One region of the Ensifer sp. KUDG1 genome, then DNA from elsewhere that is predicted to be linked to it. Evidence: predicted binding sites of a transcription regulator. Region 1 holds the regulator's gene; each other region holds the start of a gene.
What was found. Region 1 encodes LexA, which represses DNA repair genes until DNA is damaged. Its sites were predicted from a motif close to TGTTCNNNNTGTGTTCNG; they were not measured.
Positions count from the first base shown of each region.

Region 2: the regulator LexA is predicted to act here: its motif matches at 1,399-1,416, upstream of parE (DNA topoisomerase IV subunit B).
Region 3: the regulator LexA is predicted to act here: its motif matches at 6,950-6,967, upstream of M2267_RS14580 (DNA polymerase IV).

Region 1 covers NZ_JBNDIG010000002.1:958,890-968,929, reverse strand. The annotation lists gene M2267_RS10250 (class I SAM-dependent methyltransferase) at 1-220, opposite strand, end outside; gene M2267_RS10245 (cryptochrome/photolyase family protein) at 282-1,745, opposite strand; tRNA gene M2267_RS10240 (tRNA-Asn) at 1,844-1,918, opposite strand; gene M2267_RS10235 (hypothetical protein) at 2,078-2,371, shown strand; gene M2267_RS10230 (thermonuclease family protein) at 2,587-3,321, shown strand; tRNA gene M2267_RS10225 (tRNA-Cys) at 3,474-3,547, shown strand; gene M2267_RS10220 (hypothetical protein) at 3,757-4,089, shown strand; gene lexA (transcriptional repressor LexA) at 4,175-4,897, opposite strand; gene M2267_RS10210 (hypothetical protein) at 5,134-5,385, opposite strand; gene M2267_RS10205 (hypothetical protein) at 5,659-6,387, shown strand; gene M2267_RS10200 (hypothetical protein) at 6,506-7,108, shown strand; tRNA gene M2267_RS10195 (tRNA-Ala) at 7,260-7,335, opposite strand; gene adhP (alcohol dehydrogenase AdhP) at 7,716-8,741, shown strand; gene M2267_RS10185 (ethanolamine ammonia-lyase) at 8,892-10,040, shown strand, end outside.
Region 2 covers NZ_JBNDIG010000012.1:160,785-170,824, forward strand. The annotation lists gene M2267_RS26080 (UbiA family prenyltransferase) at 1-172, opposite strand, end outside; gene M2267_RS26085 (alpha/beta hydrolase) at 403-1,323, opposite strand; gene parE (DNA topoisomerase IV subunit B) at 1,536-3,596, shown strand; gene M2267_RS26095 (GNAT family N-acetyltransferase) at 3,681-4,151, opposite strand; gene M2267_RS26100 (hypothetical protein) at 4,370-4,783, shown strand; gene M2267_RS26105 (SDR family oxidoreductase) at 4,798-5,817, opposite strand; gene M2267_RS26110 (DUF2336 domain-containing protein) at 5,849-6,985, opposite strand; gene M2267_RS26115 (aldolase) at 7,060-7,761, shown strand; gene M2267_RS26120 (flavin reductase family protein) at 7,784-8,386, opposite strand; gene M2267_RS26125 (nitroreductase family protein) at 8,386-8,970, opposite strand; gene M2267_RS26130 (hypothetical protein) at 9,071-10,040, shown strand, end outside.
Region 3 covers NZ_JBNDIG010000005.1:46,980-57,019, reverse strand. The annotation lists gene M2267_RS14595 (hypothetical protein) at 1-257, opposite strand, end outside; gene dnaE (DNA polymerase III subunit alpha) at 676-4,173, shown strand; gene M2267_RS14585 (L,D-transpeptidase family protein) at 4,285-5,514, opposite strand; gene M2267_RS14580 (DNA polymerase IV) at 5,654-6,946, opposite strand; gene M2267_RS14575 (hypothetical protein) at 7,114-7,755, opposite strand; gene M2267_RS14570 (DUF3572 domain-containing protein) at 7,758-8,027, opposite strand; gene M2267_RS14565 (response regulator) at 8,184-8,555, shown strand; gene M2267_RS14560 (PleD family two-component system response regulator) at 8,573-9,940, shown strand.

The DNA of each region.
Region 1 (10,040 bases):
CGGCCCTGGCGCCTTTGATCACCAGCCGGCGACCATCTGGCGTGGCGAGCATCAGCGTTCCCACCTGAAGGTGCACCAAGGCGCCAAGCACCATGCGCGCCTTGAGCGGAAAATCCCGCACGGCCGTCGCCAGGTTGTCGGAAGATAGCTCCACCGCATCGGAAAATGCAGCAAAATCGGCTTCCAGGTTACGCACACACCACCCCCTCAGCTGTTGCATCCGTAAGGTGAGCCTAGCCGCAATCGGGCAAGACGCCAACTGAGGAATTCTACCGGAGGGTCTATGGGCCCTCGGAATCTCCCGGCGCGCCTGTGACTTGCCGGAAAGCCGCCAGTGCCCGATCCCGCGCAACGGCATGGTCGACCATCGGTTTGGGATAGGTCGTACCAAGTTCGATGCCGGCTTCCGCAAGGGCTGTGGCGGGCGCTGCGAAGGGGCGATGGACATAGCGCGGGGAAAGGCGCTCCAGTTCCGGCACGAAGCGCTTCACATAGAGACCATCGGGGTCGAATTTTTCGCCCTGCAGCAGCGGATTGAAGATCCGGAAGAACGGTGCGGCGTCCGCGCCCGATCCGGCGACCCACTGCCAGCTTGCGCCATTGTTGGCCGGATCCGCGTCGACTAGCGTGTCACGGAACCACGCTTCTCCCTTTCGCCAGTCGACGAGCAGGTCCTTGATGAGAAAGGAGGCGACGATCATGCGGACGCGATTGTGCATGTAGCCGTGACGCCACAGCTGGCGCATGCCGGCATCGACGATCGGGTATCCGGTGAGGCCCTTGGTCCAGGCGGTGAAATTGTCCTCGTCGTTCAGCCAGTGGAAGCGGTCGAATCGACGGTCGAGGTTGCGGCGGGGGAGCTCAGGATAATGAAACAGCAGATGGTAGGAGAATTCGCGCCAGGCGAGCTCCTTGCGGAAGGTGGCGGCCCCTTCGCCGCTGTCGGCCTGGGGGCCGGCTGCCGCATGCCAGGCCTGCGCCGGCGAGATTTCTCCAAACGCCAGATGGGGCGAGAGCAGGGATGTGCCATCCGCATCGGGAAAGTCGCGGCGACGTTTGTAGGCGTCGAGCTTTTCGTCGATGAATTCTTCGAGGCGGGTGGCCGCGCCGTCTTCGCCCGGCGTCCAGACCTCGCTGAATGTTGCTGCCCAGTCCGGCTTTGTCGGTAACAGCGACCAGTCGTCGAGGCGCTCCGATCGCGGCCAGGTTTCCGGTGCTGCAATATGGTGCGGCCGGTCGATCGGCGGTGCCGGCTCGTTTTTCAGCTCGAGCGCGCGCCAGAACGGCGTGAACACGCGGTAGGGGCCGCCCGTGGTCGTCAGCAGCCGCATGGGCTCGTGCAGCAACTGTCCTGCAAAGCTCTCGGCGGTGATGCCCCGTTCGGCCAGCGCCTTCTTAAGCGCGGTATCCGTGGCGATGCCGCTCGGGTCGTAGCGGCGGTTCCAGTAGATGCGCTCCGCGCCGCTTGCGCGCGCGATCTCGACGATCACGTCCAGCGGCGTGCCTGATCGAAGAACGAGGCTTGAAGCGCACTCGGTAAGACTTGCGCCCAAAGCTTCAAGCGAATGGTGCAGCCACCACTCCTGAGCCGCGCCGAGCGGACCGTTGCCGCTGTCGGCGGGTTCGCGAATATAGAGGGGAATGACGGCGGCTTCGCCGGCAGCGGCCGAAAGGGCGCGATTGTCGGCCAGGCGAAGATCCTTGCGGAACCAGACGATGATGGGCGGCGCCGCGGCCTTTGTCATGGAGAACCATCGGGAGGTTGGGGATTGATCACCCAGGGAACATAGGTGCAAAATGAAAAAGAGCCATTCGCATCGCTGCAAATGGCTCTTTTAGAAAGTGGCTCCCCGGGCCGGATTCGAACCGGCGACCTGTCGATTAACAGTCGAATGCTCTACCGCTGAGCTACCAGGGATCATCCGCGCCGCTGTTGTGCTGTGCGCTTCAGAAGTGAGGCTGCTAATACGCATGCTTTTCTGATTTGCCAAGCGCTTTTTTCAAAAAAAATGACAAGTTCCGTTGCGAGGCTGTGGAGAAGTCCCCAATTGTGGGAAAACACGCCGGATAGGGAATGATGAATAAAAACAGGAAGCAGATGCATTTCGGCATTGATCCGCAGACACGACAGATCGTGCTGGGCAAATGGCGCATCGCGCTGCCCGACTCTCCGCTCTTGCGCATCCTGCTGGGTTCGCTGCTGGTGTTCTGCGGTTTTCTCGGCTTCCTGCCCGTGCTGGGCTTCTGGATGATACCGCTGGGCCTGATCGTGCTTTCCCACGACATTCCCTCGGTTCGCCGCCGTCGTCGTCGCCTGGCCGTCTGGTGGGCGCGCTGGCGCGGGAAAACCAATTCCTCGAAGGGTTCCTGAGCCGAACGCCGTTTGCCGCTCCTCTTGTTGCGGGCAGGGGCCGTTCCCAGTCCTTCGGGCGGTCGCGGTTCGATTCCCGAATATTTCAAGAACCGCCGTGATGCTCAGGGCGAATGACCGGTTCGTCGCAGGCTTCCCCTCTGTTGGGGTACCCTCGAAAACTTTTCGGCAACCCATCAAACGCATAATGCGGTCTCGAATCAGGATGGGGACCGATGGCCAAAGCCACTACGAAACGTCGACGCCGCAGTTCGGGCAGAAGCAGCAGCAAGCAGGGCGGCATGGCGCCGTGGTATCTGGCCGCAGCGCTCACCCTTGGCGGCGTCATGGCCTATGACCATCGCGCCGAGTTGCGGCACTGGCCCGTGGTTTCCGATGTCGTGGCTTTTGCGTCGCGAACGGAAACGAAGCCGAAGCCTCCGCGTGCCGTTCCTGAAGCGCAGGAGCGCGTCGCGCATCAGGCGGACAGGCACAAGCCTAATCCGAAGCCCGACCCGGTCACGAAGGTCGCCCTGGCCGCACCGGTGCCGTCGGTGAATGTCGGCGTCACGCCGCCAACCCCCGTCGTGCGGCCGAATGAAGAGGTGAAGACGGCGTCCATCCGCACCGACCAGTTTTATTTCTGCGGCATTCGCAACGACAACTGCGTGATCGATGGCTCCACCTTCGTCTTTCATGGCGAGACGATCCGTGTCGCCGACGTCGATGCGCCGCGAATCCGCCAGGCAAGCTGCGACAAGGAGCGTTCGCGCGGCTTCTACGCCAAGCAGCGCCTGCGCGAGTTGCTGAACGCGGGCGACTTCAAGCTGGTTTCGGCAGGCGGGCGATCAGACGCCAAGGCCGGCGAAAAACTGCGCCTGGTTACCCGTGGCGATCAATCTCTTGGACGCGTGCTTGTCTCCGAGGGGCTCGTGCGCCCGTGGGATGGACGCCCGACGCCCTGGTGCTGAGATCAACCGGGAGCCGATCGGCGGGCATCGGCGATCGTTCTGTGGAAAGTATCTATCCAACAAATCGACGGCGCGTTTTTCAGAAAATGCCTCTTGCGGTTTTTCTGCAATCATTCTAAATCCGCGCCAACGCTTGGTTATCCGAGCTGTGAGGCCTCGTGGCGGAGTGGTGACGCAGAGGACTGCAAATCCTTGTACCCCGGTTCAATTCCGGGCGAGGCCTCCAAAAATCTCACCTCGTTTGAATTGGTTTGACGTTCTGCCTTAGGGCAGCGCGGGTCGTTTCGCGACCCCACGTCCGCGCAAGCCACGTCTCCTATGCCTCCGTCGGATCTTATCGCTTCGGTGAAATCGGTAGAGGGGGAACGATGACTCCGCTGAGATCAGCCGCATCGGTAGCGTCCGTCAACATTAAGAACGGAGGCAATGGCATCAATGAAAAAGAGACTGATCCTGACGGCGTTGGCGTGTTTTGCGGCGACCGCTATTGAGGCGCACGCTGACGACCTGGTTTTCCAGCTGAAGAACAACACCAGCGTGGTACTGACGAACTTCTATACGTCACCGGTCGGCGTCAATGAGTGGGAAGACGATGTTTTCGGTCGGCAGGTCCTGAACCCCGGCGAGAGCATGGAGATCACCATTGCCGACGGGCGGGACGTCTGCAAATACGACATGCGATTCGAATTCGAGGAGGGCTCGGCCCTCGATACGACCGAGGACACGCAGGATCTCTGCGAGCTCGGAGAATATACGATCCACGAATAGACGATCTGGATTTCACCCGAAATGGAAAGAGCCTCGCCAATTGCCTTGGCGAGGCTCTTTTTTGATCCGGTGTTCTGCCTGCAGCTCAATGGTAGCGGCGGATCAGCCCGACAAGCTTGCCCTGGATCTTCACGCGATCCGGTCCGAAGATGCGCGTCTCGTAGGCGGGGTTGGCGGCTTCGAGCGCAATCGACGCGCCCTTGCGACGGAAGCGCTTCAGCGTCGCTTCCTCGTCGTCCACGAGCGCCACGATGATGTCGCCGGGATTGGCCGAGTTGCCGTTGCGGATGATCACCGTGTCGCCATCGAAGATGCCGGCCTCGATCATCGAATCGCCCTTCACTTCAAGGGCGTAATGTTCGCCGCTGCCGATCATGTCGAGCGGCACGGTGATGTCATGGGTGTTGTTCTGGATTGCCGAGATCGGAACGCCGGCAGCGATGCGCCCCATCACCGGGACGGAAACTGACGTGCTTTCGGCAACTGGGGCGGGCTTCGGCGCGGCAGGAGCGGCCGCCGGCGGCTTTCCAAGGCTGCCTTCGATCACGCTCGGCGAGAAGCCTCTGCGCGGCTGCTGCTGGCCGGCGGCGTAGGCTTCCGGAAGCTTGATGACTTCGAGCGCGCGCGCCCGGTTCGGCAGCCGGCGAATGAAGCCGCGTTCTTCGAGCGCGGTGATCAAACGGTGGATGCCGGACTTCGACGCCAGGTCGAGCGCATCCTTCATTTCATCGAATGACGGCGGTACGCCCGACTCCTTCATGCGTTCGTGAATGAACAGAAGCAATTCCTGTTGCTTGCGGGTCAGCATGGCACGTCGCTCCAGAGGCGTGAAACAAATCAAGAACAGACACTATCTGTTCCATATGTGTTCCGCAAGTGCCTAAAATTCCGTGAATTCAGGCAATTGGCCGCTTCTGCGGGTGTCGATCGGTCACTTTTGCGGGAGCAGGGCGCCTATCGGCGACGGTGCGTGCCAAAAACGCGCCGGCAGGCACCAGTCGCGCAGCTGATTCGAGCGAATCACGGGGCTCTATGAGGAGAGATTTAGGTCGCTTGCGAGGTCGAGCAGGCGTCCTCGAACTCCTTCACCGTCTCTGCGCTGTTGTCTTCCGGAAGCACCGCGTCGGCCGCGTCGGTCGCGACGGGCGTGTCGCCGTCATAAACGAAGGACTGGATGTAGAACGCCAGCGCGCCCTTCCACACGTTGCGTCCATCGATCTGGTGGCACGGCACGGCCCGTTCGAAATCGGTCTGGAGTTCATCCACCGTCGCAGCGCTGAGCTTGACGTCAGGCATATTGGGCGATGCGACTATCGAAGCGAGAAGCAGGGCGGCAAGCACGGGGAACGTCCACTTGATGAAGGGGTGGCACTACAGGGTGGGAAACGATGTGAACCGTGCTTTCGTTCCGAAGTCCAGCAAGCATGGCGATCACTCTGCCGTGTTCAACAGCTCTTTGCCTGCAGGCTGTGTCTGATTTGCGCCAGCCGCTGCACCTCGAGTTCATCTTGACCGTTCCTCTTGCGACGGGCGAAGAACGCACCGGCACTATCGGCTCTGGGGCCGGGGGTGGGGGATGCGCAAAAATCCCTGCGAGGAAGGGGCTTCACCGTCTCGACAGGAGGTCAAAAAAAGATAACTTTGCGTGGAAAGTGGAGTAATTGCATGCGTAGATTGTCGTTGGTGGTGCTCGGTCTGTTGCTCACGGCCGGAGCGGCGTCTGCTGAAGAAGGGCGTTCGAACATCTGGAAACGGATCAACGCCTGGACGGTGGGGTCCGATCCTTCCCTTGGAGGCTCGTGTTACGCCGCGACGAGCTATGATGCCGGCGCGATCCTTCGTATCGGGTTTTATCCGCGGGGGTCGGCGAACCTGGCGTTTCTTTCGATCGGCAATGCCGAGTGGAAATCCATCGAGCCGCAGCGGGAATATGACGTCGCCCTGCAGCTCGACCGTGGTCGCCAGTGGCCGGCCGTTGCGTTCGGCGTCGATCTTACCGGCGCCAAGGCCCTCGTCGTCAACTTTTCCAACACCGACTTCTTTACCGAATTCGTTCGCAAGAACACCTTGGCGCTGGCCTTCGAGGGACGCGTCGTCGCGAGCCTCAGCCTGCGCGATTCGATGAAGGCGGTGAGCGAGATGTTCAAATGTCAGGAGGCGGTGAGCGCCCTGATCCCGAATGGCGGGCAGGGGGCAGCGAACGATCCCTTTGCTGGCGCCGGTGGCACTGCCCCGAACAACGATCCGTTTGCCGGTGGCGGCCAGACCAAGTCGTCGAAAGATCCTTTTGCCATGTGATGGGCGCGTCCGCTTGCCGCAGAGAGGTGAATATTCCTAAAATGTTGCTGGTATCGGGCTCGGTACCCTCGACAGCGGCGCGGGGACCTATCAAAATGCGGGCAAACGGGGGTTTTGCATGCGTAGATTGCTGGTCGGATTGGTAAGCTGTCTGATCGCCGCGGGATCGGCTGCGGCTGAGGAGTCCGAAATCATCAAGTGGAAGGACGTCGACGGTTGGACCGTTGCATCCGACACCTCGATGGAGGGCTCCTGCTTCATCTCGTCGGAATTCGACGGCGGCGTCACCTTGCGCCTCGGGTTCTATCCCAAGGGCTCCGAGTCGCCGCTCTACATGAGCTTCGCCAGCGACGACTGGCGGTCGCTCGAGGTCGGCAAGGAATACGACCTGACGTTCCGCTTCGACAAGACCGAGCCCTGGAGCGCTTCGGCGACCGCCGCTGGCGACGCGAGCGGAAAGTTTCTGTTCGTGAACGTGACCGACGCCGAGTTCCTGACGGGCTTCGTGCGCAAGCGGGGCTTGGCCATCGCGTTCGAAGATCGCGTCATCGCCAATCTCAGCCTGCGTGGCACCGGCCCCGCAGCCGAAGAGCTGATGAAGTGCCAGAAGGCAGTCGACGAGATCATCGCCGACGAGGGCCGCAAGTCCAAGGAGAAGAAGGCGGATCCGTTCAATGCACCGAGCGAAAAACGCTCGGCACGGGATCCGTTTAGCCTCTGAAAACAGGGGCGCGCGAGCGGGCGTTGTTGCGCGAAGGCCGGGCGGTGGCCGGGACGAGTGGTGTCCCCAGAGAAACTCGAACTTGCGATCTGCTGATTACAAATCAGCCACTCCTCCAGTGCTTCGGCAATTGGCTCAATTCTGTTTGCCTTGGTGGAGCCGAAGGGAGTCGAACCCTCGACCTCCGCAGTGCGATTGCGGCGCTCTCCCAACTGAGCTACGGCCCCGTGCCATCCAGTCAACACGACGGCCGCCGAGCCTGTCAATAGACGCGCGCCAGCACGCCCGCTCGAACGTCGTTGCCCGATAAGTGTTGCTCGATCCGGCTAGGAGGAGCGAGGCCGTCGGGCTCTGAACCGCTTCTGAACTCCACCCATTGTCGAACTCTGCCGGCGGGTTTACCCTGCAACCGGACGATGGCGCTCCGTGAGCCTCGTTGAAGTGTCGGCGGTACACGCCAACCATGAAATGCCGTCCGGGCACCGGTTGTGAACGCCATGATGCCCGCGCCAATTACACGATTTTCGTATGTGAGATAGGCCCCTGCCGGCCCGCTGTTCCCATCAGAAACCTCTCCGTGGCCCGGCGATTGGAGGAGGATTGGCAAATGGCTCAGATGATGAAGGCGGCCGTGGTCCGGCAATTCGGCGCGCCGCTGACGATCGACGAATTGGCGGTGCCCACGCCGCAGCCGGGGCAGATCCTGGTCAAATACGAAGCAACGGGCGTTTGTCATACCGATCTCCATGCCGCAAACGGCGACTGGCCGGTAAAACCCAGTCCACCGTTCATTCCCGGACACGAGGGCGTCGGCTATGTCTCGGCGGTCGGCGCCGGCGTCAAAAGAGTGAAAGAGGGAGACCGGGTCGGCGTTCCCTGGCTTCACAGCGCCTGCGGCTACTGTCCGCATTGCCGTACGGGTTGGGAGACGCTGTGCGCGGCCCAGTCGAACACGGGATATTCGGTCAACGGAACGTTTGCGGAGTACGGACTGGCGGATCCTGATTTCGTCGGCAGCCTGCCGAACGCGCTGGAGTTCGGCCCTGCCGCGCCGGTGCTCTGCGCGGGTGTGACCGTCTACAAGGGATTGAAGGAGACCGAAGTCCGTCCTGGCGAATGGGTGGCAGTCTCCGGCATCGGGGGGCTCGGCCACATGGCCGTGCAATACGCCAAGGCGATGGGCATGCATGTCGTCGCCGCCGACATTTTTGACGACAAGCTGGCGTTGGCAAAGCAACTGGGCGCCGACATCACGGTCAACGGCAAGGCGAAGGATGCGGTCGAGCAGGTCATCAAGGCTACCGGCGGCGTGCATGGCGCGCTTGTGACTGCCGTCTCACCGGCTGCGATGGAACAGGCGTTCGGCTTCCTTCGCTCGCGCGGCACCATGGCGCTCGTCGGCCTTCCCCCCGGCATGATCTCTGTGCCGGTCTTTGAAACGGTTCTGAAGCGCATCACGGTGCGTGGTTCGATCGTCGGCACCCGCCAGGACCTGGAGGAATCGCTGCAATTCGCCGCCGAAGGCAAGGTCGCGCCGCATTTCTCGTGGGATAGCCTCGAGAACATCAACGAGATCTTCCGCCGCATGGAAGCCGGCAAGATCGACGGTCGCATCGTGATGAGCCTGCAGTAATCGACTTGGCCTGGTTGGTCGAGGCTCACCGGGTCCATGCCCAAGTGACACGTGTCGAGCATTTATTCTTGTGCGCTTTCCTTCAATCGCCGGTCGCCAGTGAGTCGTCCGGCGAAATGCCGATAGACCTTTTGCGGAAAGGAAATGGCAATGCGCAAAGGCATGTTCTCAGACCAGCATGCACTGTCCAGGCGCGACCTCCTGCTGGTGGCGGGGACCGCAGCGGCCACGCTGACCGCCTATAGTCACGCCGCCCGTGCCGCAGCGGGCGCAAGCAACCTCGCAATCGACGAGGTGAAGCAGGATGAGGACGTCTTTGCCTATATCAGCAGGATCAAGGGTGGCTTTGACGAGACGACCTATCGGCAGGTGCTGGGATGCGCGAATGCCTTCAAGGAAGGCGACCAAACAATCGGTGTGGCTGCGGACAGTGACGCGTCCCGAACGAACGCACGAGGCCTCCTGGCAAGAACGAAGATCGCAGACCTCGATCGGCACCCTCTGTTTGAGGACGATCTGCAACGACTGATCTGGCAGACCACCGACAAGGTCCAGCAGGAAAAGCTGAAGGACTGGACCATGGGCCAGCTGAAGGAATTTCTTCTGACCAAATCGGAAGATGAGATCAAAGGCGTCATGTATGGCCTGACCAGCGATACCATCGGCTGTGTGCCGAAACTGATGAGCAATGACGAGCTGATCGCCGTCAGCCAAAAGATCTTCAATGTCATGCCCGGCACCAAGTTGGGGGCCAAGGGATACATGGGCGCACGGATCCAGCCGAATTCGCCGACCGACCATCCCGACGACATCATGTGGCAGGTCTTCGACGCGTTTTCCTACGCGACCGGAGATATCGTCATCGGTACCAACCCGGTGGACAGCACCGTCGACAGCGTGGTCACGGTGGAGCGGGCGCTGAAAGACATCGTGGATACGTTCAAGCTGGTAGACGTCATTCCGTGGTGCGTGCTCGCCCACATCGACGTCCAGGGTGAGGTCAGCGAGGACTTTCCCGGCACAGTCTCCACCTTGTTCCAGAGCCTTGCCGGTACGGATGATTGCAACAAGATCTTCGACATCACCAATGAGAAGATCCTGAAATATGCAAACGCGAAGGCAGGGGAGCGCTACGGTCTCTACTTCGAAACCGGGCAAGGATCGGAATTCACCAACGGCGCGGCAAACGGTGTCGACATGATGGTGCTTGAGTCCCGGAAGTACGGGTTCAGCCGGGCCATCGGCATGGAACTTGCGAAAGTGCAGCCGAAGGGCGCATGGCTGCATGTCAACGATGTC
Region 2 (10,040 bases), on a different contig from region 1:
CATGCTTCAGCCGTGCCTTGCCCTTTGCCAGCCAGAACAGCATCGGAAACAGCATCAGCGGATTGCGCAGCAGGATGATCGCCGCCCCTTCCCACAGGGTGTCGGCGGCCAGCAAAGTGCCGTCAAGATCCACACACAGCGGAATGTGCCGTGTCTCGGTGCGCGCGTCCATGAAGTCTATCCCAGCCATAGTTGCCGGTATCATCACGACTTCAACTTTCCAGAGTGGAAACGCGCGGCCCTGTTTCGCTCGCAAATTGGCGGGCTGGTTAACAAATCCGCAGCAGCAGGGAGACGCCTAATGTCTGTCGCGTGAAAGAGGTTTCACGCGACAGACATTAAGCTCTTGTTTTTATGCATGTCGTTGCCGCAAAACCGCTGCACACTTTTGCGCGACACGCATTAGCGGCTGCCAATCCAGTTTAGCGCATCGCGCCAGTCGGTCATGCGCACCGGCGTTCCGTGCGAGCCGCTTTCGAACAGCACGAAGCGCGTCGGGTAACCCTTGGCCTTGAGCGCGCGATAGAGCGCCTTCTGGCCTTCGGCCGGATAGACGCTGTCACGACTGCCATGGCTGAAGAACATCGGCAGCTTCGCCTTGTAAGCGGCGCTTTTCGTGAAGTCCGGATCACTGACGCCGCCCATCACCATCATGCCGGAGAGTGCCGCGACCGCGGAGGCGTCGCGCGAGACACCCCAGCAGATGAAGCTTCCCATCGAGGCGCAGGCGAGCACAACCGGACGACCGCCGGAACGTTCGGACGCGTATCGGACCAGGCCGACGATATCAGCGGCCCCTGCCGTATCGAAGGACCGGACGCTCGGGGCGTAATAGACGCCGCCATTGGCAACGGCGAGGTTCTTCAGCCGATTGAAGTTTCCTCCGAAGGAAAAGTCATTGGCACCCAGCCGGCGGTCGCCGCCGCGCCCATGGATGAAGATGACCGAAAACCCGGCGCCGCGATCGGGGCCGACACGGGTCACGTCGAGCGCGCGGCCGCCGATATCGAGCGTTTCGTTGACCTGCTCGCTCTTGACGCCAAGCGACACATAGGCGCGCTTCACCCGGCGCTCGGGGATTTCGTCGCGCTCGTTGATGTCCCGCAGTTCCTGGTAGTCGACCGTCAGGTCGTCGCCACCATCCTCCTGGCCGAGCACTTTGGCATAGGAGAACAGTTCGTCCTTGTAGGGCTTGAGCGTCTGAGCCTCTGCCGGCGAAGCGGCAATTGCCAGGGCCAGGGCGAACAGGCAGGCGCGAAACGGAAAAACAACTGTGGACACGGCCAAATGACGGGCTCCCTCTTTGGCCGCAAGCCTTGCCATTGGCCGCACCGCAAAGCAACACTTGGCCAGAAACACGGCCGTTCATGCGAAAAATCACCGGCGGGCGGCGCCAGAAATTCTCCTTTTGTTCGCGTATCCTGTGAGAGTCTGGCAGAATTCAGGTGATTCGACCGCCGGGGGATGGCGGCAAAGCCTGGGGCTTGCTAAGGCCTCTGGCATTCCCGAACGACAGGAACGATCCGAACGGCCCCATGGACGACAACAGCGACCTCTTCTCAATGCCCGAGCAACCGAAGCCCGTTCAGCCGAGCGCCAAGCCGGCCGTGGCTGCAGCCCCCATCGCGCGCGAAGAACCGCGCCCTGCCCCGAAGGGCAGCGATGGCAGCGATTACGATGCGTCGGCGATCGAGGTGCTCGAGGGCCTTGAGCCCGTCCGCCGTCGTCCGGGCATGTATATCGGCGGCACCGACGAGAAGGCGCTGCACCATCTCTTTGCCGAAGTCATCGACAACTCGATGGACGAAGCGGTCGCCGGTCATGCAAACTTCATCGAGGTCCATCTCGACGCGGACGGCTTCCTGACGGTCACCGACAACGGCCGCGGCATCCCGGTCGAAAACCATCCGAAATTCCCCGGCAAGTCGACGCTCGAAGTCGTCATGACGGTGCTCCATGCCGGCGGCAAGTTCGACGGCAAGGCCTATGAGACCTCGGGCGGTCTGCACGGCGTCGGCGTTTCCGTCGTCAACGCGCTCTCCGACGCGCTCGAAGTCGAGGTCGCCCGCAATCGCAAGCTCTACCGCCAGCGCTTCTCCCGCGGCATTCCGCAGGGCGGGCTCGAGGAACTCGGCGACGTGCACAATCGCCGCGGCACGCGCGTCCGCTTCCATCCGGACCCGGACATTTTCGGACCGCACGCACATTTCGAACCCGGCCGGCTTTTCCGCATGGCGCGCTCGAAGGCCTACCTCTTCGGTGGCGTCGAGATCCGCTGGTCCTGCGATCCGTCATTGCTGCAGGAAGGTTCGGAAATCCCGGACAAGGCGGTCTTCCACTTCCCGGGCGGCCTGAAGGACTATCTGGCGGCGACGCTCGGCAAGGAATTCACCGTCACCCGCGAGATCTTCGCCGGCAAGTCGGAGAAGGCCAACGGCCACGGCTCGCTCGAATGGGCGGTCACCTGGTATGGCGGCGATCAGCAGGTTCATTCCTACTGCAACACCATTCCGACGCCCGAAGGCGGCACGCACGAGGCGGGGTTCCGCATCGCGCTGACCAAGGGCCTGAAGAACTACGCCGAACTGAAGCAGAACAAGCGCGCGGCGCTCATTACCACCGATGACGTGATGATCTCGGCCGCCGGCATGCTGTCGGTGTTCATCCGAGAACCGGAGTTCGTCGGCCAGACCAAGGACAAGCTCGCCACCGTCGAGGCACAACGCATCGTCGAAAATGCGCTGCGCGATCCCTTCGACCACTACTTGACCGACAATCCGGCCGAAGCCGACAAACTGCTCGACTGGGTGGTCGAACGCGCCGAGGAGCGCGTGCGCCGGCGCAAGGAAAAGGAAGTCAACCGCAAGACGGCGGTGCGCAAGCTGCGCCTGCCCGGCAAACTTGCCGACTGCTCGCAGAACACCGCCGAAGGCGCCGAGCTCTTCATCGTCGAAGGGGACTCGGCAGGCGGTTCGGCGAAGCAGGCGCGCAACCGCGCCAACCAGGCAATCCTGCCCTTGCGCGGCAAGATCCTGAACGTCGCAAGCGCCGGTCGCGAAAAACTCGGCGCCAACCAGCAGATCGCCGACCTCATCCAGGCGCTTGGTTGCGGCACCCGCAGCAAGTACCGCGAAGAGGACCTGCGCTATGAGCGCATCGTCGTCATGACCGACGCCGACGTCGACGGCGCCCATATCGCCTCGCTGCTGATCACCTTCTTCTATCAGGAGATGCCCGAGCTGATCCGCGGCGGTCACCTCTATCTCGCCGTGCCGCCGCTCTATCGCATCAGCCAGGGCGCAAGGACGCTCTATGCCCGCGACGACGCACACCGCGAAGAACTGATGCGTACCGAGTTTGCCGGTCGCGGCAAGGTCGAGATCGGCCGCTTCAAGGGCCTCGGCGAGATGCTGCCGGCGCAGCTCAAGGAAACGACGATGGATCCGAAGTTCCGCACGCTGCTGAAAGTCGAGATCGACGATGTCGATTTCGAGGGCACGCGCGAGGCGGTCGACAACCTGATGGGCACGAAGGCGGATGCGCGCTTCCGCTTCATCCAGGAACGCGCCGTCTTTGCGGACAACCTGGACATCTGAGCCCTTCGGGTCACAACAGTCCAAATCAATACGGCGGCCCAACGGCCGCCGTTTTCGTTTACCGAGAATGTTGGCAGCCTGACCTCATGCCGTCGGGCGAACGGATTTTTCCATGAAGAGGCTTAGCGGATCCGGCTGATATTCACCGAACGGCGGGCGTTCGACATAGCCGGCCGCCTTGTAAAGGCCGATCGCTTCCGGCTGATAGATGCCGGTTTCAAGGCGGATTTCCGATAATCCAACTTGCGCTGCGCGCGCCTCCAACGCCTGCAGCAACAGCTTGCCGACCCTGAGCCCCCTCGCCTCGGGATCGACGAACATGCGCTTGATCTCCGCCGTCCCGTCACCGGCATCCACCAGGGCGCAGCAGCCGACGATATCGCCGTCACGCCTCGCAACGAAGAACGATACCTCCGGCTTTTCCAAGCTCGACAGATCGACCATGTGGTTGCTCTCGGCGGGATAGAGCGAGGCGGCGTAGGCGTCGGAGAGTTCCAGAAGACGCAGGACTTCTGCTTGGCGCGGCGTCTCCTGGGCTATGATTACGGCAGGCAATCGGTTCTTCCTTTTCATTCAATTGCTTTGCGCCAAACTACCGCCGGCAAACGCCTGGACCAATACGTCAAATGGCGCAGGTCCGCATGCCGCTCCATCAATCCGCCTAACAGGTTGAAACAATTTGTTCCGCGCTGCCGGCAACATCGCCCTATTTCGAGGAGAATCATGCAGGCATAGGTTGATCCACCACAACCTGCAAAGACGATGGGAACGCGATGCAAGCGGCGCTGATAGTCATGACCATTCTCGGCTGCGACCACGACGTCAGCCAATGCCAGTACATCTCGACGGTCAACGGGAGCTGGCCATCGATCGCGCAGTGCGACACGGAATCGAACGCGCAACTGCCGAAGTTTTCCAATGCGAACTACCCGGTTGTCGTCGCGGTTTGCGAGAGCTCGGCGCCAAGTGTGGCCGAAATGCCCGCGCCGCCGCCGGGCGCCCAGCAGAACCAGGCGCTGCCCGTTCCGGCGACGGAGGCAGAACCCGAGCAAGGATTGCCGAAACGCACGCTGGCCTTCCTGTCAGGCGCGATCCCCGATCGGGAAAAGCTGAAAAACATCGTGACGAAGCCGGTGCGCTATGTCGAAGATGGCTATTCCTGGGTCGCGCGCCGCTTTACCGACTGACGCGCCTGCATGCCTCAGACGAGGCCGGCCGAGATCAGGCTGTTCGCCGAGGCGATGACCGCGTCCTCCGCCGAGCGTGGCTGCCACCCGAGCACGCGTCGCGCCTTTTCGTTGGAAATGCGTGAGTCATGCCCGAGCTCGCGCACGATGAGACGCAAGCCCGCATCGAAGGGTGCGGCAAGTCCCGCCAGCCAATTGGGCAGGACGAACCTTGGAAGCCTGCCCGCGCGTTCAGGGAACCGGCGCCGGAGGATAGCGGTGATATCCGCAAGGGAAAGCGTCTCTCCCGCGATCAGGAAGCGCTCGCCCGCTGCCGCGGCGACGGTCAAGGCCCGCACATGCGCATCCGCCACGTCGCGCACATCGACAACAGGCACGGCGAACTTCGGCAAGGCTGGGTAATTCCCCTTGAGCAGGTTGCGCACCACGGCGACGGATGTGCCAATATCGTGGCCAAGAACCGGCCCGAGCACCATGCCGGGATTGACGACCGCAAGCTCCAGGCCACTTTCCGCCGCATAGTCCCAGGCTGCGCGTTCGGCAAAGGTCTTGGAGCGGTAATAGGGCGTCGCAAGCGGAGACTGCGGATCGCTCCAGTCCTCCTCCGTAAACGGCGCTCGCCCTGCCCCGTAGATCACCGCGGCGACCGACGACGTGAGCACGACGCGTTTGACACCGGCCGCATGGGCAGCCCTGAGCACCCGCAGCGTGCCGTCACGGGCCGGCCCGATCAGATCATCTTCATTGATGGGCAAGCGAGCCGGAAATGGCGAGGCGGTGTGGACGACGTAAGAAACGTCGGCAAAGGCCTCGGCCCAGCCCCGCTCCTCCAGGAGATCCGCCTCACCAAACGTCAGGCGCGCGGCATCGGTTCCTCCGGCCGCGCGAATGGATTGCTCGATCTCCTCGGCGCGCCCGAGCGTTCGAACCGTGCCGTGCACGGGATAGCCCTCGCGCAGCAAGGCGAGCGCGACGTGCCGCCCGACGAAACCGCCAATTCCGGTCACGGCAACGGTCGCGGTCCTCGCGTTCATATGTGCATACCTCGCTGGAAACGGGTGACGCTCAGGCGGCCTGGCGTGCGGCAAGCTCCGCGTAGTGGCGGGCCGACTGGCGCTCCTCGGCAAATGCCAGGCGCTCGAGCAGATCGATCATCGCGACTTCGGCCGGCGACGTGGCGCCACCGCGTCGAAGGCGCGCGAGCAGTTCTGCCGAGACCGTCGCATGGCTGTCGACTGCCGCCGGCCCGTCCTGACGCCACAGGAGGACGGCTGTTGCAAAAGTTTCGCTGACGTCGCGTCCAAGTCCGGCGCTTTCGAACAAGGCACGGATCGAGTGGATGCGTCCGCCGGACAGAATGGAGCGCACGCGTTTTTCGCTAACGCCCGAGAGGTCGACGATCACCGCCGAGAAAAACTCTGCGCGGCCGGTCACCAGCGCATGCAACAGGAAAGCAGGTGTCAGCCGGCCGGTCTCGCGCAGGTGCGTGACGAGGTCCGGCAGTTCCTCGACGGCGGTCGCTCCAACCATGCCGACGGCGGCGATATCGCAGGCCTCACGGGTGACCCGCTGCACGCGGGCTTCGCCAATCGTCACCTGCACGAGGCCGAAAGCGGCAAGCGCTGCGCCGACTTCTTCGACAAGCGCGTGGCGGGCGGCACTCGGCAGGTCGTTGCGCGCAAGAAGCAGATCACGAACGGAAGCCGAGTGGCCAAGGCGCTCGGCAATGCGCTTCAGCGAACGGCGCGACAGAAGAGCACCGGGGTTTTCCAGCAGGATCAGCATTTCGTCTTCGTCGCCGATTTCGGCGATCGCAGCGGCGACCCCGCGCGAAACGAAACTGCGCGCCGCAATCAGCGCGCGGGTCTCCAGCGTTCCGCGCGCGGCGAGGTCGACCAAGTCGTCGTCGGTCAGGACAGGAGAATGCGAAACGACGAGATACGCAATTTCAGGCTGGTCGCCGGCAAGGCCAAGAATGATGGCGCGCGGCACGGAGGAACAACCGCAAAGGGCTTCGGCCAAGGCAAGGCGAACTTTCGGCGACGGATCGTCCAACAGGAAGGTCATCGCCATTTCGGCGGCGCGACGATCGAGGCCATTCAACTGCGCATCAACATAGGCGCGACCGAGCGCGCTGGCGGCGCGAATGCGCTCACCCGTTCTCGCCGTTTCCACCCAGCGAAGAAATGCTTGTATGATCACCTACGCCCCACTAGACCACGCCAATGCCACCGATGTTCTGAGCCTAGCGAGCAAAGGTTTAAGATTGGTTCACCATGTCTGTTAACCGCCTCCAAACCATAAAGCCGCTGCTTCTTGCCGACGGCGACGCGCTCAGCCTGGACGTGAGCGTCCTCAACACATTGGCCGGGCTCATCCTGGATGCCGGCTCCGGTCACGAAACACGTATCGCCGCCCTCTCCCAGATGAAGGGACGCGCGTTCACGCTGCTCGCCCGCGTCGAACCGATCGAACTGCTCCATGAAGACGAACTAAACCGACTGCTTGGCGGCGGCATCGAGGGCGTCGTGCTTACCGGATGCCGCGGCCGCGCGGACATACAGAAGCTCGACGTGATGCTGCGGGTTGCCGAAGCAAGGAATGGCCTTCCGGCCGGTCGCACCAGGATCTACGCCGAATATGGCGCATCGCCCGAAGGCCTGCTGTCACCGCACACGCTGGCGGGATGTTCGCAGAGATTGGAAGGTCTGATCTTCAACGGTTCGGCGCTGGCAAAGGCGGTCGGCTGCAAGGAACCGGCGAGCGCTGCGCATCAGGGAGTGGCGGCGCCCGTGCTCGCGGGTCGCGCCAATGTGGTGCTAAGGGCCCATGAGGCCGGCATCCGCGCCTATGAGGTGCTGCCGCCCACGGCCGACGCGGTAGCCACGCGCTGGGCACTTTCACAAAGCACGAACGACGGGTTCGCTTCGGTCGTCTGCCGCTCGCCCGAGCAGGCAGTGATCGCCAGCGGCGCATGACGCCGAGCCTTCACTGCAATGGTCAGCGCGTCGGGCGGGTCATCTGGAAGACGTCGCCGCCGTCGCAGTAATCCATGTAGCCAAGGCGGGCGAGCGGCTTGACCGTCGACATGTCGAAACGGCCTTCGCGGATCGCATCCTCGCGAATGTGGATGCCCACGACCTGGCCGATCACGACGTAGTTGTCGGACAATGCGCCATCCAGATCCTTCGGCTGGAACATCTCGGTCATCCGGCATTCGAGCGCGGCATAGGCTTCGCCGACGAAAGGCGCGCCAACCAGCGCGCCATCGACCGGCGTCAGTCCGGCAATCTCGAATTCGCTCTCGCCATGCGGCGCCGGGATCGAGGTCTTGTTGACGGCATCCGCCAGATCACGACTGGCGAAGCTCGCCGTGAACTCACCGGTCGCCTCGATGTTGCGAACCGAGTCCTTGTAGCCGCTGGACGAAAACATCACGAGCTTTGGCCGGTCGCTGATAGCGTTGAAGAAGGAATAGGGCGCGAGGTTCAGCGCGCCCTCGGCCGACCGCGTGCCAATCCAACCGATCGGCCGCGGCGAAACGATCGCCTTGAAGGGGTCATGCGGCAGACCGTGACTGTTCGAGGTCGTATCGTAAAACATCAGGCTTCCTCGCCCACCCAGGTAACGATCTCGGCGAGTTCGGGCCGCGGCCGCTCCGTCGGCGGCACCATGGCGGTGCCGATGTGGATGAAGCCGGCAATTTTCTCGCCCGGCTTCACGCCCAACAGCGGATAGGCACGCTCGTCGAACGCATACCACTCGGTCAGCCAGTTGGAGGCGTAACCGAGAGCGTTGGCGGCCATCAGCAGGTTGAGGCAGACGGCACCGGCAGACATGACCTGCTCCCATTCCGGGATCTTGAAATGCGGCGCGGCGGTGCTGACGACGGCGACGACCACAGGCGCGCGCGACAGGCGGGTTTCCTCGACCTTGATCATCTCTTCCGACAGGTCTGGCTTCAGCTCGAGCGCCATCGCCTTCAGCTTGGCGCTGATGCGCACCCTCTCCTCGCCGCGATAGACGATGAAGCGCCAGGGCGCGAGCTTGCCGTGGTCCGGCACGCGCGAAGCGAGCTTCAGCATTTCCTCGACCTCGGCCTTGCCGGGGCCCGGGCCTCCCATCTGGAAAGCGGGGATGGAGCGGCGGGACGTCAGGTAGTCGACGAGCTTAATTTCGGTTTTCATGTCAGATGAATTCCACTAATTTGCCGCCCCACAGGCAGCCACGAAAATGCCATACCGGCGTCCCAAGTGGAGTCACTCAGTCAGGAAGTCAACTGTTCTCATGCGTGCACTCTCTCGTATTTTCCTTCAGACCGGCCTTGCGATCCTTGTCGCCGGCACCGCGACGGGAAATGTGTTCGCCGAGGATGCGACCCAGGCGTTTGAAAATTTCCCCTCGATCGCCGGCCCGCGCAAGATGCCGAAGCTGACGGGCTTCAGCCCGATGACATCGGATCCGCTCGCGGACGGTACACTGAAGGATATCAAGCTCGAGGCGCTGCTTGTCGAAAAGGGCGGCCCCGTCGAAGCTGGCCTGACCTGGCGCGTGTTCAGCCCGATCCCCGGAAGCGACGGCAAGCTGCCGCTTCTCGCAACATCGGAAGGCGGCTCGACCGCGTTCAACCTGGTGCCGGGCGAATACTTCGTCAATGTTTCCTTCGGACGCGCCTCGGCCACGCGCAAGGTCCGCGTGCCGGAGCAAGGCGCGCTCGACAAGCAGGTGCTTGTGCTCGATGCCGGAGGCATGAAGCTCAATGCCGTCTCCGGCAGCGACGTGCGCATCCCACCGGCCGAACTCAGCTTCGATGTCTATTCCGCCGACACCAAGAGCGACGGCGAACGGGCGCTCATCGTCGAGGACGTGAAGCCGAACACGGTGGTCCGGCTGGGTGCCGGGACCTACCACGTAACCTCCAGCTATGGCGGCACGACCAACGCCTCGACTGCGGCAGACATCCAGGTCGAGGCCGGCAAGCTGACCGAAGCAACCATGCAGCACCGCGCCGCGAAACTCACGCTGAAGCTAGTCTCGGAGCCTGGCGGCGAAGCGATCGCCAACACCGCCTGGACGATCCTTACCTCTGCCGGCGACACGGTGAGCGAAGCCAATGGCGCCTTCCCGACGCAGGTTCTGCTCGAAGGCAGCTATTCCGCCGTCGCCCGCTACAAGGACAAGATCTACGAGCGCGACTTCACGGTGAAGGCCGGCGTCAACATGGACGTGGAAGTGCTGCTCAGCAGCGGCGGCAACA
Region 3 (10,040 bases), on a different contig from region 1:
TCGAACTGACCCCAGACCTTGTTCGGAATGGCCGATTTCAATGCCAGCGCGCCGTTGTCGCCGGTGAGGTAGAGTAGGACGCCGTTGTCCTCGTCGCTGCCTTCGGCCGGTCGCACGATCAGCGCGAGATCGGAAGAACCGTCCTTGTCCCAGTCGCCGGTCGTCGCAGAGACGATACGGGCGGGGTCGATTGCGTCGGCCGCCGAAGCAACGGCAGGAAGCAGTAGCAGAGAGGGGAGAATCAGGCGTGCAAGCATGTCGGAGCGCTCCGCGTGGTTGTTCCCCTTGATATGCGGGCGCGGCACTTTCCTCAAGCGGCTTGCCCACCGGTTAACCCGCATTCACGCGCCGTATTAACCATCGTGAACAGAACGCCTGTGCATTGCTTGACGCGTGAACAAAAATGGAACAAAGTAAAAACATAACGGAAAAGGAGCCATGTTATGACTGATTTTGTTCGTGACCTCGCCGCCTTCGCGTCGATGAGCCTGTTCATCGCAAGCATCTCTTTCATCGCGCTCGGCCTCTGAAGGCGGGCGTCGATATTTTCTCTCAAGCACCTCCGCAAAGCGCCTCATCCCCGTTGAATAAGGGGGACGACATGCCAGGGGAATCTGGACATGGCGGGTGATAAACGGGATATCCTTCCGAGTGGACAGGAATCAGGGTGCGACAATGGCAGACGACAGCAAGGCAGCATCGAGTGAGGCGCTCGGCACGGATCCGCAATTCGTGCATCTGCGCGTCCACTCTGCCTTCTCCTTGCTCGAAGGCGCCCTGCCGCTGAAGAAGGTCATCGGCAAGGCGGTGGCCGATAACCAGCCGGCGATCGGGATCGCCGACACCAACAATCTTTTCGCAGCGCTCGAATTCTCGCAGAAGGCAGCCGGTGACGGGCTGCAGCCGATCACCGGCTGCCAGCTGTCGATCGACATGGAAGACGAGACCGAGGGGGATCGACGCGGCCATGGGCACCAGCTTGCCAAGCTGCCGTCGATCGTGCTCATCGCGGCGACCGATGACGGCTATACGCGCCTCGTCGATCTCGTCAGCCGCGCCTATCTCAGCGGCGAGGGCAGCCAGGCGACGCGCATCACCCGCTCCTGGCTTTCCGAGTGCGGCACCGAGGGGCTGATTGCGCTGACCGGCGCATCCGGCGGTCCGGTGGATGTCGCCATGAAGACGAGCTCGACGGCGCTCGCCGAAGCGCGCCTCGAAGCCCTGCATGATCTCTTCGGCGATCGGCTCTATATCGAGCTGCAGCGCCATGGTGGCTACGACCGGCGGCACGAAAGCCGGATGATCGAACTGGCCTACAAGTTCGACATTCCGCTTGTCGCCACCAACGAAGCCTTCTTCCCGTCGCCCTCCGACTACGAGGCGCATGACGCCCTGATGGCGGTCGCGCACAATGCCATGGTTTCGGACGACAGCCGCTTCCGATTGACGCCGGACCATTATCTCAAGAGCCGCAAGGAAATGGCGGCGCTGTTTGCCGATCTGCCCGAGGCGCTGGAAAACACGCTCGAGATCGCCCGGCGCTGCTCCTTCATGCTGAAGACCCGTGGGCCGATCCTGCCGCGCTTTACCGGCGCGACGGCGGATCCGGAGGAGGCTGAGCGCGCCGAGTCGGACGAACTGCGTCGCCAGGCGGAGGAGGGTCTTGAAGATCGTCTCGCGAGGCTCGGCATGGCGCCCGGCTACACCGAAGAGGAATACCGCGAGCGCCTGGCCTTCGAATTGAGCGTCATCGAGCGCATGAAGTTTCCCGGTTACTTCCTGATCGTTGCCGACTTCATCAAATGGGCCAAGCAGCACGACATCCCCGTCGGGCCGGGTCGCGGTTCGGGTGCCGGTTCGCTCGTCGCCTATGCGCTGACGATCACCGACGTCGATCCGATGCGCTTCTCGCTGCTGTTCGAACGCTTCCTCAATCCCGAGCGCGTCTCGATGCCCGACTTCGACATCGACTTCTGCCAAGACCGGCGCGAAGAGGTGATCCGCTACGTGCAGCGCAAGTACGGCCGCGAGCAGGTGGCGCAGATCATCACCTTCGGTTCGCTGCAGGCGCGCGCCGCCTTGCGCGACGTCGGCCGCGTGCTGGAAATGCCCTATGGCCAGGTCGACAAGATCTGCAAGCTGGTGCCCAACAACCCGGCCAACCCGACGCCGCTTTCCAAGGCGATCGAGGAAGAGCCGCGTCTGCAGGAAGAGGCCGAGAAGGAGCCGGTGGTTGCCCGCCTGCTCGATATCGCCCAGAAGATCGAGGGCCTCTACCGCCACGCCTCGACCCACGCCGCCGGCATCGTGATCGGCGACCGGCCGCTGTCGCAGCTGGTGCCGATGTATCGCGATCCGCGTTCCGACATGCCGGTCACCCAGTTCAACATGAAGTGGGTCGAGCAGGCCGGTCTCGTCAAGTTCGACTTCCTCGGCCTGAAGACACTGACCGTCCTGAAGGTCGCCGTCGATTTCGTGAAGCAGCGCGGCATTGAGGTCGATCTCGCGAGCATCCCGCTCGACGATCCGAAAACCTACGAGATGCTGTCGCGCGGCGAAACGGTCGGCGTGTTCCAGGTGGAAAGTGCCGGCATGCGCAAGGCGCTGATCGGCATGCGGCCCGACTGTATCGAAGACATCATTGCGCTCGTGGCGCTCTATCGCCCGGGTCCGATGGAGAACATCCCGGTCTATAATGCCCGCAAGCATGGCGAGGAGGAGGTCGAGTCGATCCACCCGAAGATCGACCACCTGCTCAAGGAAACCCAGGGCGTTATCGTTTACCAGGAGCAGGTGATGCAGATCGCCCAGGTGCTTTCTGGCTACTCGCTCGGCGAGGCCGATCTTCTGCGCCGCGCCATGGGTAAGAAGATCAAGGAGGAGATGGACAAGCAGCGCGCCCGTTTCGTCGACGGCGCCGTCAAGAACGAGGTGTCGAAGCCGCAGGCCGACCTCATTTTCGACCTGCTCGCAAAGTTCGCCAACTACGGCTTCAACAAGTCGCACGCGGCAGCCTACGCGATCGTGTCCTATCAGACCGCCTACATGAAGGCGCATTATCCGGTGGAGTTCCTGGCGGCGTCGATGACGCTCGACATGTCCAACACCGAAAAGGTCAACGACTTCCGCCAGGATGCCAAGCGCCTGGGCATCGAGGTGATCGCGCCGTCGGTGCAGACCTCGTTCCGGCATTTCCAGACGGGCGAGAGCCGCATCTACTACTCGCTTGCAGCGATCAAGGGCGTCGGCGAATCGGCCGTCGAGCACATCGTCGAGGTTCGCGGCGACAAGACCTTTGCAGGCCTCGAAGACTTCTGCCTGCGGATCGACCCCAAGCTTCTCAACCGCCGCGTCTTTGAAAGCCTGATTGCCGCCGGCGCCTTCGATTGCTTTGGCTATGACCGGGCGGAACTGGTCGGCGGGCTCGATCGCATTCTCGGATTTGCCCAGCGTGCCCAGGAAAACAAGACGAGCGGGCAGAGCGACATGTTCGGCGCAGGTGCTGCCACCGGGCCGGAACGCATTGCGCTTCCGACCTACACGCCGTGGCTCGCCTCGGAAAAGCTGCACCGCGAGTTCCAGGTGCTTGGCTTCTATCTCTCAGCCCATCCGCTCGACACCTACAATGCGCTGCTCGCCAAGATGCGCGTACAAACCTTCGGCGATTTCGCAGGCTCGGTGAAAAAGGGGGCAACGGCCGGAAGGCTCGCCGGAACCGTGACCTCGAAGCAGGAGCGCAAGACGCGAACCGGCAACAAGATGGGCATCATTGCCTTCTCGGATTCCTCCGGCCAGTTCGAAGCGGTTCTGTTCTCCGAGATGCTGCACCAGTATCGAGACCTGCTCGAGCCCGGCAAATCGCTGGTCATGACGGTGGCTGCCGAAGAGCGGCCGGAAGGCATCGGCCTGCGCATCCAGACGCTGCGCTCGCTCGAAGAAGAATCGCTGCAACTGCAGAAGGCGCTACGCGTCTATGTGCGTGATTCCGGCCCGTTGAAATCGATCGCTTCGCACCTCAACACCAGGGGCGATGGTCTCGTCTCCTTCGTCGTCATCAAGGACAATGGCCAGCGCGAGATCGAGGTGGAGCTGAGCGAGAAGTTCCGGATTTCACCGGAGATCGCTGCAGCACTGCGCTCGGCGCCGGGCGTCATCGACGTCGAACTGGTGTAGTCCGAGAGGGCACACCTGCTCGATCGCAGCGGAGCGGCGTCTGACCAGGTTTGGAACCTGGCGACCGGCGGCCGGACGCTGCTCGGGTGTCGTCTGCCGGTCTGGGACGGATCAGTTGCCGGGACGTGTCCGGGTGATGGTGATGAAATCGGTGCCCTGACCGGTCTCCAGTCCGCTTTCCATATCGGCGATCGAGAGCGATGAGCCTTCGGCGAGCAACGCTTCCACGCGCTTGCGCACATCGTCGGAGATCGTCATGCGCGCGAGCGTGCGCTGGATGACATTATAGGCGAAGGGATCGGCCTCCATGGAGATGCCGAGGCGCTTCTTCGTCGAGGCGGGCAGGTGGTTCTCAAGCGAGACGCCGAACCATTTGCCTTCGGCACCTTGCTCCTCATTGTGGCGGAACTGGAGGAAATGGGTTCCGAGTGCCTCTTCCGGCTTGTCGATCGTAAGCCCTGCCTCAAAGAGCGGCTTGAAGCCTTGCCGCACGAGGATCTTGCCGTTCTGCGGCGCCGTACGGCCGGCCTTGTGCAGAAGCCTGTCGGTCAGTTCCGGCGTCAGCTTGCCGTCGCCGTCGAGGCCCTCGCTTGCCTGGAAGGCGCGCAGGGCCGCAATCGTCGCTGGCCCGGCATGGCCGTCGATCGCACCGGGTGCGTAGCCGAGGAAATCGAGGGACGACTGAACCTCGCGCATGGTGTCGCGTGCGTCGCTGCGGGTGATCAGGATCCGGATCGGCTCCTCGGTGGAGCGCGCCGAATGGGCGCCGCCGGGCGGCTCCCGCATTGCCACTTCCACCGGAGTGTCGCCGGCCTGGCTGATCGCGGGTCTCAGTGGCACGTCGGAAAGCGGTGGCTGGAGGTCGATCGGAGCCGGGCGAAAGAGCAGGGCGCTCTTAACCTCCAGGGGTGTTATCTGCCGGTCGGAGATCAGTACGTGCACGCCGCGCTCGGTCATCTTGTAGAGCGAGGCGGCAAATTGGCTCGGCAACCGCACGCAGCCATGAGAGGCCGGATAGTCCGGCACATGGTTGGAGCCGTGCAGCGCAATGCCCGACCAGGTGAGCCGCTGCATGAAGGGCATCGGCGCGTTCGAATAGATGTTCGACTTGTGATGGCGCCGCTTTTCGAGGATCGAAAAGATGCCCGATGGCGTGGTGTGACCCGCCTTGCCGGTCGAGACCGGCGACGTCGCAATGACAGCGTCGCCGTCATAGACGACGAGCGATTGCTGGTCCTTCGAGACGATGATCTGCAGCGGCCCGCGACTGCCTGCAAAACCGGTGGCCGGCGACAAGAGCAGTGCGACGACGCTGGCGGTGAGAGCGAAACGCGATACCATACACTCAACCCAACACGTGACTTGGCGAACAAGCCTAGTCGCCAATCTTTAAGGAATTCATCCTGATGTGTGTGGGGTCGATCAAGGTTGCGTGATCGCTCTGCGAGGTGTGTCTGCTCGAGCAAGCGCGCCTGCGGTTTTACGGATCGCGTTTTTTGGTGCCGAAAGTGTAGCCGGTTTCGACGCTCGCCTTGCCGAATTTGTCGCGCAGTTTGTTGATCGCGTCCTCGGCCGCAGCGCGCCTGGTGGCCGCGGGATCGACGAGATCGGGCGGATCGGCGAGATCCGGGGCGGAGAGATCGCTGACGCCGATGCCGATCAGCCGATACTTCGTTCCGTCCGCCTCTTTTTCGAGAAGCTGCAGGCCGATGCGGAAAATGCGGTCGGCAAGGCGGGTAGGGCTATCCAGGCGCCGGTTGCGGGTGCGGATCTTGAAGTCGGCGGTTTTGAGCTTGAGAACGACCGTCTGGCCGGCGAGTTCGGACTTTCGCAGCCGGTGGGCCACCTGCTCGCTGAGGCGCCGCAGATGCGTGACAAGGTCGTCGTAGCGCGCGATATCGTCGTTGAACGTCGTCTCTGCGGAAACGCTCTTGGCTTCGCCGTCGATTTCGACCGCTCTCTCGTCGAGCCCGCGCGACAGACGGAAGAGCCGCTGCCCCATGGTGCCGTAGCGGCGCATGAGGTCGCCTTCCTCCATGGTCTGCAATTGCCCGATGGTGCGCACGCCGTCACGCTCCAGCGTGGCGGCAAAGGCCTTGCCGACGCCCCAGATCAGGGTCACCGGCTTCTCGCGCAGGAACTCCAGCGCCTCGGCCTGGCCGATGACGGAAAAGCCGCGCGGCTTTTGCAGGTCGGAGGCGACCTTGGCGAGGAACTTGCAGTAGGAGAGGCCGACCGAGACGGTGATGCCGATCTCCAACTCGATCCGGCGGGCAAGCCGCGCAAGTGTGCGCGCCGGTGGATCGTGATGCAGCCGCTCCGTGCCGCTGAGTTCGAGGAAGGCCTCGTCGATCGACAGCGGCTGCACCAGCGGTGTCAGTTCCTGCATCAGCGTGCGCACCTCGCGGCCGACACGGGCGTATTTCTCCATATTGGGCTTGATGACGATCGCCTGCGGGCAGGCTTCCAGCGCCTTGAACATCGGCATCGCCGAGCGCACGCCGTGAATGCGGGCGACGTAGCAGGCGGTAGAGACCACGCCGCGCTTGCCGCCACCAATGATCACAGGCTTGTCGGCGAGCTCCGGGTTGTCGCGCTTCTCGATCGAGGCATAGAAGGCGTCACAGTCGATGTGCGCCAGCGTCAGGTCATAGAGCTCCGCATGCCGCAGAATGCGCGGGCTGCCGCAGGCTAGGCAGCGCCGCACGGACGCCGCCTGTTCCTTGAGGCAGTCGCGGCAGAAGCCTGGAGAGTGAGCAGCGCTGTCGGGCATATCGGGAACAAATATTGAACATTGCGACCTTAAGCTCTACTCTAGCGAGTCTCAAGGAGGCGCGATTGGAAATCACAATGCAATTGTCGCCGTTGAAAAGGATCGCCGGGCGCGTCTCGCGCAGCGCTGGCGTAGCTGAATTTGCGCCGACGGGCAGCCGGTTCGGGCTAGCCGCGGAAATGTGCACGAATGGCGGCGGCTGCCTCCGGCCAATCGGCGACAGCACGAATGTCTGCGTCGAGCTTCGGCGCGAGCGCCTTGAAATCCGAGTCGGCCATGAGGTTGATCGGCAGGCAGGACGGCGCGTGATCCTTCACCGATCGCAAATTGCGAAGCATGTCGTCGATGAAGACCAGCGGGACGGTTCGGCCGCCGTGAAGTTTTTGGACGATCGGGCCCTTGGGCTCTTCGGACGCAAGCAGCGGATAGGGAAGGCCGAGCTGATCGAGAAGCGCGCGGCGGACCGTGGCGTGCTGCGGCGGCATCGCGGTCAGAAAGACGATATCGGCTTCCTCCGACAATGCGGTGAGCGTCTCGACGGCCCTGGTGGCGGGCGTCTGCCAACGATCTTGCGAGCCGTAGAAGGCGTCGAGCAAGATTTTGACCTCCGGCTCAGCCACTGGCTGCTCGTCCGCATGCGTAATGATGTTGCCGGTCAGGCGGAACGACCGGGGCAGCAGCACATGGCCGCAGCTCCCGAGGAACGCTTTGAACGGATTGATGAATTCGAGCACGACATCGTCGATGTCACTGACGATCAGCGGGCGGTTGCCAAGCGTGATGCTGTGAACTGTCGGCGCGTTTGCCACCCTCAATCCTCGAAGCCTGCGTGGCCGGAAAGCACCGTATGGGCGCGCACAACGTCTTCGGGCGCCGTACCGGTCGCTGTACAGAATGCCATCAGGGTCGGCTCATGGTCCATCAGAAAGGCGACGAGCCCGCCCATGAAACCGGGTTCGGCGATGGCGTTGCGCAGCGCCGTCGGGTCCGTGCCGGTCAGCGCCAGGAAGCGGGACAGGAGTTCCGGCTCGCCGGCAAGCCACGCGAGGATGTCTACTGCAATTTCGTCGGCGCTCTTCAATGGTTTGTCCCCGTATGGTTTTTACGTGCGGAGTTACCTATTTTTCAACCAAATAGGCCTATCTCTGACGTTGAGGAAATGGGTCGAGTCGTCGGCTCCGCACGTTAATTGTCCTGAGGAGACTTGCAAGGTGACGATGGACAGCAAGGGATCGACATGCCCAAACAGGTGATGATTGTTGAGGACAACGAGCTGAACATGAAGCTCTTCCGCGACCTGATCGAGGCCTCCGGCTATGCGACGATCCAGACTCGCAACGGCATGGAAGCGCTCGAGCTTGCGCGCAAGCATCGGCCCGATCTTATCCTGATGGACATTCAGCTGCCGGAGGTTTCCGGCCTGGAAGTGACGAAGTGGCTGAAGGAAGACGACGAACTGCACGTCATCCCGGTCATCGCGGTTACCGCCTTTGCCATGAAGGGCGACGAGGAACGGATCCGCCAGGGCGGCTGCGAAGCCTATGTCTCCAAGCCGATCTCGGTACCAAAGTTCATTGAGACGATCAAAACCTACCTGGGCGATGCCTGAGCGGCGGGAAAATTGATATGACTGCGCGTATTCTTGTTGTCGATGATGTTCCGGCCAATGTGAAGCTGCTCGAGGCCCGGCTGGTTGCCGAGTACTTCGACGTGCTGACGGCCAGTGACGGTTATGCCGCCCTGGCGCTCTGCGAAAAGACGCCCATCGATCTGGTGCTGCTCGATATCATGATGCCCGGCCTCGATGGTTTCGAAGTCTGCGAGCGGCTGAAGGCCAACCCAAAGACGGCGCATATCCCGGTGGTCATGGTCACCGCGCTCGACCAGCCTTCGGACCGCGTGCGTGGCCTGAAGGCCGGCGCCGATGATTTTCTGACGAAGCCCGTCAACGATCTGCAACTGATGTCGCGGGTGAAGAGCCTGGTGCGGCTGAAGAACGTCAGCGACGAGCTGCGCCTGCGGGCACAGACGGCGCAGACGATCGGGCTTGAGGATATCGGCCGGGCGGACCGGCCAGACGAGCCAGGCAACGTCCTGCTCGTCGATGGCCGCGGCTCGTCGCAGGAGCGGCTGCAGCGTGCGCTGAAGCCGATCGCCGAGGTCTCGGTCATCTCCGATCCGCAGGCCGCACTGTTCGAGGCGGCGGAGAACAATTTCGACCTCGTGATCGTCAATGCGAATTTCGACGACTACGATCCGCTGCGGCTCTGCTCGCAGTTGCGCTCGCTGGAGCGCACCCGTTTCATCCCGATCCTGCTGATCGCCGAGCAGGGCAGCGACGAACTGGTCGTGCGCGCGCTCGATCTCGGCGTGACGGATTACCTGATGCGGCCGGTCGATCCCAACGAGCTGATCGCCCGCTCGATGACCCAGATCCGGCGCAAGCACTGCAACGACAGGCTGCGGTCTAGCGTGCAGCAGACCATCGAGCTTGCCGTCACCGACGGCCTCACCGGGCTGCATAACCGGCGCTATTTCGACACGCACCTGAAGTTGCTGATGGATCGAGCCGCCGCGCGCGGCAGGCCACTGTCCATCTGCATGACCGACATCGACCGCTTCAAGCAGGTCAACGATACCTATGGTCACGATGTCGGCGACGAAGTGCTGCGGGAATTCGCCAATCGCATCCGCACGACGGTGCGGGGAGCCGATCTTGCCTGCCGGTTCGGCGGCGAAGAGTTCATCGTGGTGATGCCGGACACCTCCGCCGAAATGGCAGCCGGTGTCGCCGAACGTCTGCGCACGATCATCGAAAGCCTGCCCTTTGCGATCCCGCAGGCGGATGGCCCCTTGAAGGTCACTGCATCCATGGGGATTGCGACGCTCCGGCCCGGCAACGACACGGCCGAAGCGCTGCTGAAGCGCGCCGACACGGCGCTTTATCAGGCCAAGCACGAAGGCCGTAACCGGGTGGTGGCAGCCGCCGCCTGAGCCGCGGCCAACGCGTCTCGGGCCCCGGCGCCCTTCAAGGAATTTCTTGGGCCGCCTCTTGCGGCCTGCATTCAAAGTTGTATTCTCGCGTCACCTCTTG